2 regions of the Gordonia sp. NPDC003585 genome follow, and region 2 is predicted to be linked to the other one. Evidence: predicted binding sites of a transcription regulator. Region 2 holds the regulator's gene; the other holds the start of a gene.

Region 1 (7,828 bases), on a different contig from region 2:
CCGATCCGCTGGCGCGCTATCGGACGGCGATCATGGCGCGGGTCCGATGGTTCGGCATCGTGCCCGCGGTGATCATCGGCGCGCTCGCCGGGCTGGTGGCCCAGGGTTCGTGGGCGACGGTGCAGGTCTTCTTGCACGGCACGGACTTCGGTGTCCGCGATCCGCAGTTCGGTCTCGACATCGGCTTCTACGCTTTCGATCTGCCGTTCTACCGGTTTGTCCTGAATCTGCTGTTCGTGGTCGTGGTGATCGCATTCATCGCGAACCTGGTGACCCACTATCTGTTCGGCGGAATCCGGCTCGGTGGCGGCAGCGGAGCGCTGACCACGGCCGCGCGCATCCAGCTCGCCGTGCTGGCCGGAACCTTCTTGCTACTCAAGGCCGTTGCCTACTGGTTCGACCGGTACTCTTTGCTGAGCAGCGACCGCAAGGCCGAGATCTTCCCGGGCGCCGGCTACACCGACATCAACGCGGTGCTGCCGTCGAAGCTGATCCTCATGTCCATCGCCATCATCTGTGCGGTGGCGTTCTTCGCCGGGGTTGTACTGCGTGACTTGCGTATTCCGGCGCTGGCGACGGTGCTGATGTTGTTCTCGGCGCTGCTGATCGGCGTCGGGTGGCCGCTCGCGATGGAGCAGTTCTCGGTGAAGCCGAACGCCGCGCAGAAGGAATCCGAATACATCCAGCGCGCGCTCGACGGGACGCGTCAGGCCTACGGCATCGGCCAAGACAATGTCGAGTACCAGCGGGACTGGACCGCCCAACCGGCCACTGCGACAACGGTGAACGCAGACACCACGACACTGTCGAACATTCGTATCCTCGATCCGAATGTGGTGTCGCCGACGTTCCGTCAGCAGCAGCAGCGCCGCAACTTCTACGGTTTCCCGACTCAGCTTGCCGTCGACCGGTACCGGGTCGACGGACAGTTGCGCGACTACGTCGTGTCGGTCCGTGAACTCGACCCCAGCCAGTACCAGGGCAACCAGACCAACTGGCTCAACAAGCACCTCGTATTCACCCACGGCGACGGATTTGTCGCAGCGCCGGCCAACCGTGTCCGCGAACCGGTGAACGACAACGACGACAACGACATCGACAGCGGCGGTGATCCGCTGTACTTCGTCACCGACACCACCAACGTCAACAACGCCGAGCATCAGCAGGACGCGCCGATCGTGGTGAAGCAGCCGAGGATCTACTTCGGCGAGTTGATCGCCAAGGTCGATCCCGACTACGCGATCGTCGGCTCCAACAATGGTCAGCCGCGCGAGTTCGACGGCGGCAGCGACGACGGCGCGCGTTACACCTACACGGGCACCGCCGGTGTGGGACTGGGCAATTGGTTCACCCGCGCGATGTATGCGGTGAAGTTCACCGAGCGCAACTTCATCCTGTCGAGCGAGATCACCGACGCGTCGCGGATCATCTACAACCGCGACCCGCGGGACCGGGTGAAGAAGGTCGCGCCGTGGCTGACTGTCGACTCCAAGACATACCCGGCGGTGATGGCCGATGGCTCGATCAAGTGGATCGTCGACGGCTACACCACGCTCGACAACTACCCGTACTCGCAGCCGACGTCGTTGCAGAGTGCGACCGCCGACGCCCAGGACCTCAATCCGGGACAGACGGGTCGCACCCAGGTCAACAAGACGATCGGGTATGTCCGCAACTCGGTGAAGGCGACCGTCGATGCCTACACCGGTGAAGTGACGCTGTACGAGTTCGACACCAAGGATCCGGTTCTGAGGACCTGGCGAAAGGTGTTCCCGGGCACGGTGAAGAGCCGCGCCGAGTTCGACCAGAACACATCGCTGCGCGAGCATGTGCGCTACCCCGAAGACATCTTCAAGATCCAGCGGTCGCTGCTGACGCAGTACCACGTCGATTCACCGCAGACCTTCTTCCAGGGCAACGACCGTTGGTCGGTTCCGCCGGACCCCACCAATTCCGATGCCGCACAACGCGGTCTGGACCAGCCGCCGTATTACTTCGTGGCCAGGGACCCACGCACGCAGCAGGCGTCGTTCCAGTTGACCTCGGTGCTGAACCGTCTCGACCGGCCCATCCTGGGTGCATACGTGACCGTGTCGTCCGAGCCGGGAAGCTATGGGCAGATCACCGTCAAGGAACTGCCGGGCAACAACCAGCGGTCGGGTCCCGTGCAGGCGTTCAACCCGATGAAGGCCGACGGGCGTGTGGCGCAATCGCAGCGCGACCTCCAGGCCACCGCGACGGTGACCTTCGGTAACCTGCTGACACTTCCGGTGGGGGACAACGGGATTCTGTACGTGGTCCCGATGTACGCGCAGGCGCAGGCGGCCGAGGCGTTCCCGCGCCTGTTCCGGGTAATCACCCGCTACGAGCCGGGTAATGGGCAGTCGAGCATCGGTTATGCGACGACCACTGCGGAGGCGTTGCGACAGGTCGGCATCAACCCGGGTGCTGTCGGGATTCCCGAACCGGCACCGACCGACACCGACAACCAGCCACAGCCTCAACCGCAGCCGCAACCGCAGGGAGGGCAGCCGACTGCCGCCCAGCGGGATGCGGTCAAGGCCATGGACGAGGCATTGCAGAAGCTGACACAGGCGCAGACCAGTGGCGATTTCCAGGCCTATGGCGCGGCACTCGAACAGCTGAAACGTGCTGTCGCACAGTACGAGGCGGCTCAGCCGGCGGGTTGATCAGGCGTAGCTAGTGCGAGGAAGCGCTTCTACCGATGGCTGAGGTGCGAGCCCCCTACCGCTGGCTGAGGTGTGAGGAGCGCAAGCGACGAGCCTCGAAGCCCCTGGTGAGATGACGATGTTGTCTCGCCAGCCCTTCGAGGCTCGCAAGTTCGCGCCTCAGGGAGCGGATGGGTCGCGCAGGGAGCGGAGGGCTGGGTCGCTCAGGGCGCGGCGGAAACTCAGTCGCGGTACTCGTGCAAGTAGCGGTCGGTCTCGGCCGGGGTGTTGTCGGGTATCACCGGTGAGTGGTGGTAGCGGTGGATCAGCGACGTGAAGATCGTGACGGCGCCCGCGAACGCGGCGACCATCCCCAATCCGCACAGGATCGCCGGGCCGGTGTTGCCGGCCGCCATGGCGACCAGCCACAGTGCGGCGAGGGCGAACCCACCGAGGATGAGCAGGAACGCGACGATGCTCATCGGATGATTGCCGTGGCTCTCGTGCCGGTGCGGGTGATGCGTGGTCATGGTGCCTCCTCGGGTGGTCGTCGGCGCGCCTATTGTACTCGAAATGTGACATCGGTCACAGGAGTATCACGCAGTCGGGTTGCTCGCATATGTCGATGTTGCGGGGTCGGTTTCGCCGGCGATTGACGTCGAAGGGAGTCGGGGTGAGTCGCGTTTTCCCAGTTCAGGCGACATCTAGGTATCGATTTGCACCGCAGGCGAACGTATGTGTAACGTGGTGTTCACCAACGCGGGGTGGAGCAGCTCGGTAGCTCGCTGGGCTCATAACCCAGAGGTCGCAGGTTCAAATCCTGTCCCCGCTACCACGATGAGAACCCCCGTCCGGCACATCCGGGCGGGGGTTTTCTGATTCTGTTGGCCCCGTTCCATCGATCGGGGGAGTCACCGACATCATCGGGAGTGCTGTGGCCGAGGCCGACGTCGACCGCACCCAGCCTTGGCTTGTGTTGCTTGCGGCAATTGGCACAGGAGTGACCGCCGCTGTCTATGCTGCCCTGCTGTGGAACGTCCGTACCAAGGCGTTCTTTGCTGCCGGGGGCTGAGCTTGCCCAGTCGCGGTGGATCCGCGACTGTCCGACGGGAGTCAGAGGCTCAGGCGCACACCGATTCCCTCGATCAGCGCCTCCAGGCCCCAATCGAACGCCTCGGTTGGCAGGTCCGCGACCTCGTCACTCAAGGCGTACTGCAGCGGCTGCTCGTCCGGATCGAGCCGTGCGCGTCGATCGTCCGCGGTGAAGCGGTCATGCCCCGGGGTGGGGTGTCGGTGCTGTTCTTCCACGACGAAGCCACTCACGAAGACGTTGACCGTCTGCAATGCGCGCTGAGCGTCGACCGGTGACATCCCGGCCTCGACGAGAACCCGCACCGGCTCTTCGAGACTGCGCAGCGCTTCGTCGTCGACGAGGGTGGTGCCCGACACCAGCTTGGCGCCGTCGCGGAACGACAGCAGCGTGCGCCGGATGTGATGGGCGCTGGTGCGGAGCAGCACCCGCCAATCGGCTCGTGCCTCAGGTGATATCGGCTCGGCCAGCATTTCCGCGATGATGCGCGACGCCATCGAATCCTGCAGATCGGACATGTCGCGGAAGTGGTAGTAGAGCGCGCCGGCCCGAACGCCCAGGCGTGCGGCCAGGGCTCGCGCGGTGATGCCGTCCAAGCCGCTCTCGGCGAGCTGCTCGAACGCCGCGTCGACGATCGCTTCGCGGCTGAGGGTGGTGCGCGCCATTGCGTGTCCTTGAGCTCCCTTGACTTCTGAACAATGTTCAACAACACTAGCAGACGAGTATTTGAACACTGTTCAGGAGCGAATCATGAAAGCTGCAGTCGTCACCGACTTCACCAAGCCACCCGCCTGCGCGGACTTTCCCGACCCCGCCGTGTCCGACGGACTCGTCGAGGTCGAGATGCTCGCCGCCGGAGTCCACCAGCTCGTCAGGTCTGTCGCGAGCGGCGCCCACTACTCGTCCGGCGACGAGTTGCCCTTCGTCGCCGGCGTCGATGGCGTTGGCATCATCGACGGGCAACGCGTGTACACCGGAGGTTGTCCGGACCCGTACGGCACCATCGCCGAGCGCACCGTCGTCCCGCGCGGCTTCGGAATCCCGGTCCCGGACGTCCTGGCGACCGAGGTTGCTGCGGCCATCGTCAATCCCGCGATGTCGTCGTGGATGCCGCTCGTCACGTGTGGTGATGTCGTGAAGGGCGGCACGGTCGCGGTGTTGGGCGCGACGGGAACGTCTGGGTCCCTCGCCGTCCGGATCGCGTTGCACTTCGGTGCCAAGCGCGTCATTGCCCTGGGCCGCAACGCTGATGTGCTTGCACGCGTTGCCGACGATCCGCGCGTGGTGGCGGTGTCGCTGATTCACGACGACCCTGCCGAGAGTCTCGCGGCGGCCTTCGCCGACGGCATTGATGTGGTTCTCGACTATCTGTGGGGACCGGTGGCCGAGATGGCGCTTGGAGCCCTCCGGGCGCACAGCCTCACCGAAAGTCGTTCTCCCGTGCAGTATCTCCAGATCGGGGCGGTCGCGGGCCGCGACATCGCGCTCGACGCGGCAATCCTACGTGCACGGCCGATCTCGATTCGCGGTTCCGGTGGTGGTTCCATCGATCCGATGCTGATGCTGCGGGAACTCCCGAGTATTCTGGATTATGCTGCAAGCGGCGAACTTTCGATCAACGTGCGGACGGCACCGCTGAGCGACGTAGCCGAAGCGTGGGTCGACGACCGGCCGGGCCGGCTTGTGATCACCATGGGTGGCTGAAAGCCTCCCGAGGAATTTTCGAAGGATCCTTGCGCGTGTCGGGTTGACCGCGTAACCTCGAACAGGTATTCGAATGGCGCTTGGGGGAGGTGCGTGGGGGTGGCGGAGATTTCGGGGGATTCTGGTTCTGGTTCTCGCGTGCCGGATGAGCGTCGTGCGAGTCCTGCGTTGTATGGGCCTGGCGCCGCGTGGAATTCGCGGTTGGTGGGGGTGCCGCGGGATTTCGACGAGTTGATGTCGGTGCGCGCGGAGACCGAGCATCCGGATTCTGATGGTGCGCCGTCGGGTCGGGATGATGTGGTCGATCTGTATCGGCAGTTGCATGGTTTGTTGGATCGCATCGATGCGGTCGACACCACCGGTAATACGTCTGCGGAGGTCGTGGAGGTGGCCGGGGAGCATGAGCGTGCGGTGCGTCGGATGGCGTGGTCGGGTCATCGTCGGGTGATGGACGTCTCGGACCGGGACGCGTTCCGTTTGGTGGGTGATACGTCGGTGCACTCGTTTCTGACGACGCGTCTGCGGGTGACGCAGCCGCGGAAGCGGATAGCGGAGATGGCGGCGGTGGCCCGGCATTTCTCGGTGTATGGCGAACTGCTGCAACCGAAACGGCCGTATCTGGCCGAGGCGGTGGCGCAGGGTGCGGTGGGTGCCGATCATGTGCATGCGGTGTTGGACACCTTGGACAAGATCCCGGCGGCGATCCCTGCGGATGTGGTGGAGGCGGCGGAGCGGGACATGGTCGACTATGCGCGTGAGTTCACGCCGAAGGAGATCACTGCGTTGGGGACCCGGGTGTTGGCGCATCTGGATCCGGATGGCACGTTGACCGATGACTCCGATCGCGCGCGGCGGCGCGGGGTGTCGTTGGGGCGGCAGGATTCTCAGTTGATGTCGAAGCTGAGTGGACAGTTGGATCCGTTGACCCGGGCGATGTTCGACACGGTGTTGACGGCGTGGGCGGTCAAGGGGATGAACAATCCGGCCGATGAGACGCCGTTGCAGGGGTCGAAAGACGATGTCAGTGCCGAAGAGTTGGCGGCGGCGGCCGAGCGGGATGACCGGTGCCCGGCGCAGCGCAATCACGATGCGTTTCGGGCGTTGTTGCGGGCGGCGTTGGATGGGAAGCTGTTGGGCAGCTCGGTGAATGGGTTGCCGCCGCATGTGATTGTGAAGATCACCGATGCCGAGTTGGCCGAGCGCGCGGGGTTTGGTCGGACGGCGACGGGTACGGATCTGCCGATCGAGGACGTTATCGCGTTGGCCGCGGAGGCCCAGCTGCATTTGGCGGTGTTCTCGGAGGTGACGGGTCAGCCGTTGTATTTGGGGACGGCGCAACGGTTGGCGTCGCGGTCGCAGCGGTTCTTGTTGTTTGCCCATCATGATGGGTGCGCGTGTCCCGGGTGCAGTGTGCCGGCGGCGAAGGTGCAGATTCATCACGCGGACAAGGACTGGGCCGATGGCGGGGTGACCGACATCGATACGTTGGGTCCGGCGTGTGGTCCACATAATCGGGTGGTGGGTCCGGAGCCGGGGCAGTACACCACGCATGTGGTCAAGGAGGGTCCGGATGCCGGGCGTACGGCGTGGACGTTGAATCCGCAACCCGGTGCGCCTCCGAATCCGGCGCGGATCAACCGGGTGCACGATGTGCCGCAACAGGTCACGGCGTTGGTGCGCCGTAAGCATCGGTTGCGGCCACCCGGCCGGGACGACACCACCACACCCCCGATCGATATTCGGGAGAATCAACGCCAACGACGGTTGGTCACGGCGGGTTGGAGCGTGCGCCGGGTGCGGTTTCCGGTGGAGTAGCGAGTGGTCAAGCGGCGATGTTGTCTCGCCAGGGGCTTCGAGGCTCGCAAGCTCGCACCTAGCCGGCGGGACGTGCTCGCGTCAGGCGTGTGAGGGCTTGTACAGCCATTCGTTGAGGGAGTAGTCGGTCTTCAGGCTGCCTTGTGCGACTAGGAACGCCTTGGTGCCCTCGAGGAGTCGGACGCCGGCGGCCGGGAATGGTTCGGGGGCATAGCCTCCCGGGTTGGCGGCGGCGCGGATGTCGGCCGGGTTGGCCTTGGAGTTCTTGATCTCGAACGCGAGGTACTCGTCCCAGTGCGCCTTCGCGTAGATGACGGAGTCCGCGATCAGCTTTTGCCACGCTGCGCCGAAGTCGGGCTGCTTGGCGAGGAACGGGTTGGCCGCCACCGACACGCTCGTGCCGGCCAGCCCCGGATGGTTGGTGTAGACCGAATCCACCAGGCGGTATCCCTTGCGCTGGAACGACTGCAAGGCGACCGACGGGATCACCCCGGGCAGAGCCGCGCCGGCGATCTCGCCGGTACTCAACGGACCTTCCTGGTCGGCGGGA
Region 2 (5,150 bases):
ACGCCCCACCGCCTCGCCGCACCGCGTCGAGGTCGGCGCGACCCCCGGCATCGGCGCGTCGGCGCGACCTGCCGGGCTGGTCTGCCCGATCGGCCGGCCGGTCGGCCGCGTGATGCCGCGCGGCGCGGGCTGCGTCCGCAGCGGCGTGCCGGCCGCCTTACGAGTGGTGACAATGGTCGAGTCCACGCTGGTGCGGGCGCGGCCCGAACGGGTGAGTGTCGCGCTGGTCATGCTGGCCTCCGGGGGTGCTCGTGGCGGTTGTGCCGGGTACTCGGGCAGTTCGGCGAACGCGCTGTCGAGGACGTTCGACGGCCTCGATCACGTGTTCGATGAACTGATGTTCGAGTTGTACCACGCCCGACCGACAAAGTCGCGCCACACCTCGAACAAATGTTTGAAGTGATCGTCGCGCTCCGCTAGGCTCGGGCCCACGGACATGTCAACACCCGCCGCCGACAACCAGCCGATTCGCTCTCAAGCGAGGCGGCGACAGAGAGGAATCCGAGCAGATGAGCGACTCACGGCCCAAGCGCACCGGAACTCGGAGCGATGATCGCGACCAGGACGCTCCCATCGATCCTGCCGCCGCCGAGGCGTCGCTGACCGCGCGTCAGCGCGGCGTGCTGGACGTGATCCGGCAATCGGTGCGCGAACGTGGCTATCCCCCGAGCATCCGCGAGATCGGCGACGCGGTCGGACTCACCTCGACATCGTCGGTCGCCCACCAGCTGCGCACGCTGGAGCGCAAGGGACTGCTCAAGCGCGACCACAACCGTCCACGCGCGGTCAACGTGCAGGACGCAGATCCGGCCGCGACCAACGCGGGAGGCGATCCGCTGCCGACGCCGACCTTCGTGCCGGTGCTGGGCAGGATCGCCGCCGGTGGACCGATCCTCGCCGAGGAAGCGGTCGAAGACGTGTTCCCACTCCCCCGCGAACTGGTCGGGGACGGCTCACTGTTCCTGCTGCGGGTGGTCGGCGAATCGATGATCGACGCCGCGATCTGCGACGGCGACTGGGTGGTCGTCCGCCAGCAGAGCGTGGCCGAGAACGGCGACATCGTCGCCGCGATGATCGACGGCGAGGCCACCGTGAAGACCTTCAAGCGCAAGAACGGACACGTCTGGCTCATGCCGCACAACGAGCTGTTCGAGCCGATCCCCGGCGACGACGCCGCCATCCTCGGCAAGGTTGTGACGGTGATGCGCCGGATCTGAGGGCAAGTACACCCCGTCGGATATCTGTACCTTTCAACCCGACCGTGGACCTGGCCAGAAACCTCAGCTGTGGCCAGAAACCGCTGGGGCGCCTCGGGTTTCTGGCCAGACACGCGGTTTCTGCACTCACGCAGCGCCGACGATGCGCCGGGGACACCATCTCGCCCCCGCACAGACAACCCATCCCGAGTGCTCGCATCTGCGCGCGTCTCCCATCCGCGCGCAATGCATTACGAGCAGATGGGAGGAATGCGAGCACCTGTTCCGTCGAGCCCGCTAACGTCGATCGGCGCGTTCCGCGGAACGCGCCGCACGGACGCGGCACCCGCAGAAAGCAGGGGAAGAAACTTCCTCCCCTACCCTCAGAGTCCTCCCCTACAAATTTCTCGGGGACGACTGTGAACCCCGGGGAAGAAACTCTTCCCCTAGATTTTGCGGCACCACACTGACGCATTTGCCCGGGTCAGCGACCTGGGCGCCGCCATCGACAGCGGAAGCACAATCCGTTGAAGTTGTGCCCGGAATCCGGGCACAACTTCATACGGAACCACGGACAGCCGAAGTCTTCGTCTCAGACGGCAGGAGAGAGCGGGGTGGCTGCGGCGTCGAGCACCGACGTCGCGGCCTGACGCGCACCGGCCGGATCCGCGGTTGCCAGTGCTGCAGTGGCGGCTTCGCGGCACGCGTCGAGGGTGACCTCGGCGAGCCGCGCGCCGACGCCGGCCGCGGCGACCGGTGCACTCGAGAGCGAGGTCACCCCGAGCCCGGTCAGCACGCATGCGAGGTTGGGGTCGGCGGCGGCCTCCCCGCACACCCCCACCGGCTTGCCCAACGTCTGACCTGCCGACGCGACCTCGGCGATGAGCTTGAGCACCGCCGGTTGCCACGGGTCGGTCAACGACGCGAGGTCCGCGGACATCCGGTCGGCGGCCATCGTGTACTGCGTCAGATCGTTGGTGCCGATCGATACGAAGTCCACCTCCGCGAGGATGAGCGGCGCCAGAATCGCGACGGCGGGGATCTCGACCATCACTCCGGCGGTCATCCCCCGCGCACGCACCTCCTGCGCGAACGCCGCTGCTTCCCGGGCGCTGGCGATCATCGGTGCCATCACCCACGGTGTCGATCCGGTTTCGGCTGCGGCCCGCGCGATCGCATCGAGTTGGTGCGCTCGAATCTCCGGGTTCTCCACCGCGATTCGGTCGCCACGAACTCCTAGCGCCGGATTTGCCTCGTCTTTGTGGTTGACGAACTTGAGCGGTTTGTCGGAGCCCGCGTCGAGCGTGCGAACCACGACCTTCTGCCCGGGAAATGCCTCGAGGACTTCGCGGTAGATGCCCGCCTGCTCGTCGACCGTCGGCTCGTCGGGGCGGTCGAGGAAGGCCAACTCGGTGCGGAACAGCCCGATCCCTTCGACGGGGTATCCGGTGGCCGTGCGTGCCGACGCCCCGTCCGCGACGTTGGCGAGCACCGAGACCTCGTGTCCGTCGGCGGTGCGCCCGGGCCCGTGCCAGGCGGCGACCGCTTCCGCACGCCGACGACTGGCATCGACCTGTGCTCGCGCCGTCGCCTCGTCGGGGCCGATGGTGATGGTGCCGAGCGTGCCGTCGATCAGCACGGGGGTTCCGGCCGGCACCGTCGTCAGATCCGATACCGCGACCACACAGGGAATCCCGAGTTGCCGGGCGATGATGGCGGTGTGACTCGTCGGGCCGCCGAGCCGGGTGACGAGGGCGACGGTGGTCGCCGGATCGAGTCCGGCGGTGTCCGCGGGCGCGAGATCGTCGGCGAGCAGGACAGACGGTTCGATCGGTTCCGGCACACCTGGTTCGGGCAGGCCGAGAAGTTCGGCGAGGACGCGGTCGCGCACGTCGTTGAGGTCGGTGACTCGCTCGGCCATGAGCCCGCCGAGCTTGGTGAACATGGTGGCGAACTGTTCGGTTGCCGCAGCCGCTGCCGCAGGCGCAGGCGATCCTTTGCGAATCAGTCCCGACGCAGCGCCGATCCACCCGCGATCCTCGGCGAGTCCGGCGGTGGCGGCCAGCACTTCGGCGGCTGCACCCGAGCTGTGCGATGAGCGGTCACGGAGTCGGCCGGCGACCATCCCCGCCGCGGCGACAAATCTTGCCACCTCGGGTTCGCGCTGGTCTTCGGGCAGTTCCGTGTTTGCACCCAGGGCGTCCGGGTCGTGGTCGGGGCGCTCCCCGGGCCAGATCGCCGGCCCGTAGGCCAGCCCGCCGACGACCGGCGTTCCCTCCAAAATGCCTCCCGCTAGCGTCTCGGTCACTGCGACCCCTCTCGTCTTCGAGTTCCGCTCCGCCAATCGGCGGCACGGCCGCACATACACGACTCAGTTCTACGCGATTCGTGTCCGGGCTCACCGTCGAGCTGCATTGCGTGACCGATGACCGGCTTTCGAATCTCTTGTGATCAAAGTTACAAGAAATGCTTGACTTGTCAACGCAAACAGGCGTAAACAAATAGATATCAACACTCAAGGCCACACAGATCAACACAACCACACGGGAATCGCAGACAGATCCACCCGGATGTCCCATCGAGAGATCGGAGCGGTGTTGTACGCCGAAGAACGCCAACAGGCGATCGCCGAACAGGTACGCGCGAACGGACGCGCCTCCGTCGCCGCACTCGCCACCAGATTCGAGGTGACGAGTGAGACCGTCCGCCGTGACCTGGCCGCCCTCGAACGGGCGGGCCATCTGCAGCGGGTGCACGGCGGTGCGGTGCGCGCCGGGGTCATGCGGGTGATCGGCGAGCGCGGAATCGACGAGCGGCAGGTCACCCAGACCGACGAGAAGGCCGCCATCGGCCGTGCCGCAATCCGCTTTCTCCCACCCGACGGCGGGTCCGTCTTCTTCGACGCGGGTACCACCACCTTCCAGGCCGCCTCCGCGCTGCCCACCGACCGTCGTCTCACCCTGATCACCAACAGCCTCCCGATCGCCGGCCTGCTGGCCAACCACAATTCGGCCAACCTGCACGCGATCGGCGGCCGCGTGCGCGGTCTCACCCAGGCGACCGTCGGCGCCGAAACCGTTGCGGCGCTCGAACGTCTACGGGTCTCGACCGCTTTCGTCGGAGCCAACGGCATCAGCGAGGCGCACGGATTGTCGACTCCCGACCCTGACGAAGCCGCGGTCAAAGCGGCAATGGTCCGCGTCGCGCAGCGGGTTGTGGTCCTCGCCGACTCGTCGAAGATGAACCGCGAAGACCTGTCCGGCTTCGCCGATCTCGACGACGTGGACGTCCTCATCACCGATTCGGGTGTTGATCCAGGCTTCTCCGCGGCGTTGTCGGCCCGGGGCATCGACGTGGTGATCGCATGATCCTCACCGTCACACCCAATCCCAGCCTCGACCGCACACTCGAGTTGCCCGGGCCCCTCGACCGAGGCGAGGTCCAGCGCGCCGTCGCAACCCGAGCCGAGGCCGGCGGCAAGGGCATCAACGTGTCCCGCGTGGTCGCCGAGGCCGCAATCGCGACCCGTGCGATCCTGCCCGCACGCGACGGAGATCCGCTGCTGCGGGCCCTCGACAGCGTCGGGCTGCCGTACGAGACCGTCGCGGTCGACGGAGAAATCCGGTCCAACATCACCATCGCCGAACCCGACGGCACCACGACCAAACTGAACGCACCCGGAACCGAACTCGACGCAGGACAGCTCAGCGCTCTCGGTGATCTCATCCGGACCCACGCGGCCGACGCCGTATGGGTCACCCTCTGCGGCTCCTTGCCGCCGGGAGTTCCGGTCGACTGGTATCGCACCGTTGCCGACGACCTCTCCGACCTCGGATGCCGGATCGCCGTCGACACGTCCGGGCCTCCGCTGCACGCAGCGGCACTCGGGTCCGTCGACCTGCTCAAGCCCAACGAGGACGAGCTCGCAGAGGTGACCGGTGCCGATGGCGAGGT

The links. The regulator LexA, encoded in region 2, represses DNA repair genes until DNA is damaged. The targets are predictions, from matches to a motif close to CGAACANNTGTTCG.
Region 1: ABZW74_RS15830 (DUF222 domain-containing protein) is a predicted target of LexA. The motif match lies at 5,522-5,535, and genes of this name have one in related genera.

Annotation. Positions count from the first base shown of each region.
Region 1 covers NZ_JBEXMX010000055.1:13,253-21,080, forward strand. Annotated here, with positions in the region: gene ABZW74_RS15805 (UPF0182 family protein) at 1-2,690, shown strand, start outside; gene ABZW74_RS15810 (hypothetical protein) at 2,912-3,199, opposite strand; tRNA gene ABZW74_RS15815 (tRNA-Met) at 3,428-3,504, shown strand; gene ABZW74_RS15820 (TetR/AcrR family transcriptional regulator C-terminal domain-containing protein) at 3,783-4,424, opposite strand; gene ABZW74_RS15825 (zinc-binding alcohol dehydrogenase family protein) at 4,510-5,463, shown strand; gene ABZW74_RS15830 (DUF222 domain-containing protein) at 5,674-7,278, shown strand; gene ABZW74_RS15835 (ABC transporter substrate-binding protein) at 7,360-7,828, opposite strand, start outside.
Region 2 covers NZ_JBEXMX010000147.1:25-5,174, forward strand. Annotated here, with positions in the region: partial or broken gene ABZW74_RS23735 (hypothetical protein) at 1-403, shown strand, start outside; gene lexA (transcriptional repressor LexA) at 510-1,217, shown strand; gene ABZW74_RS23745 (putative PEP-binding protein) at 1,789-3,504, opposite strand; gene ABZW74_RS23750 (DeoR/GlpR family DNA-binding transcription regulator) at 3,794-4,564, shown strand; gene ABZW74_RS23755 (1-phosphofructokinase family hexose kinase) at 4,561-5,150, shown strand, end outside.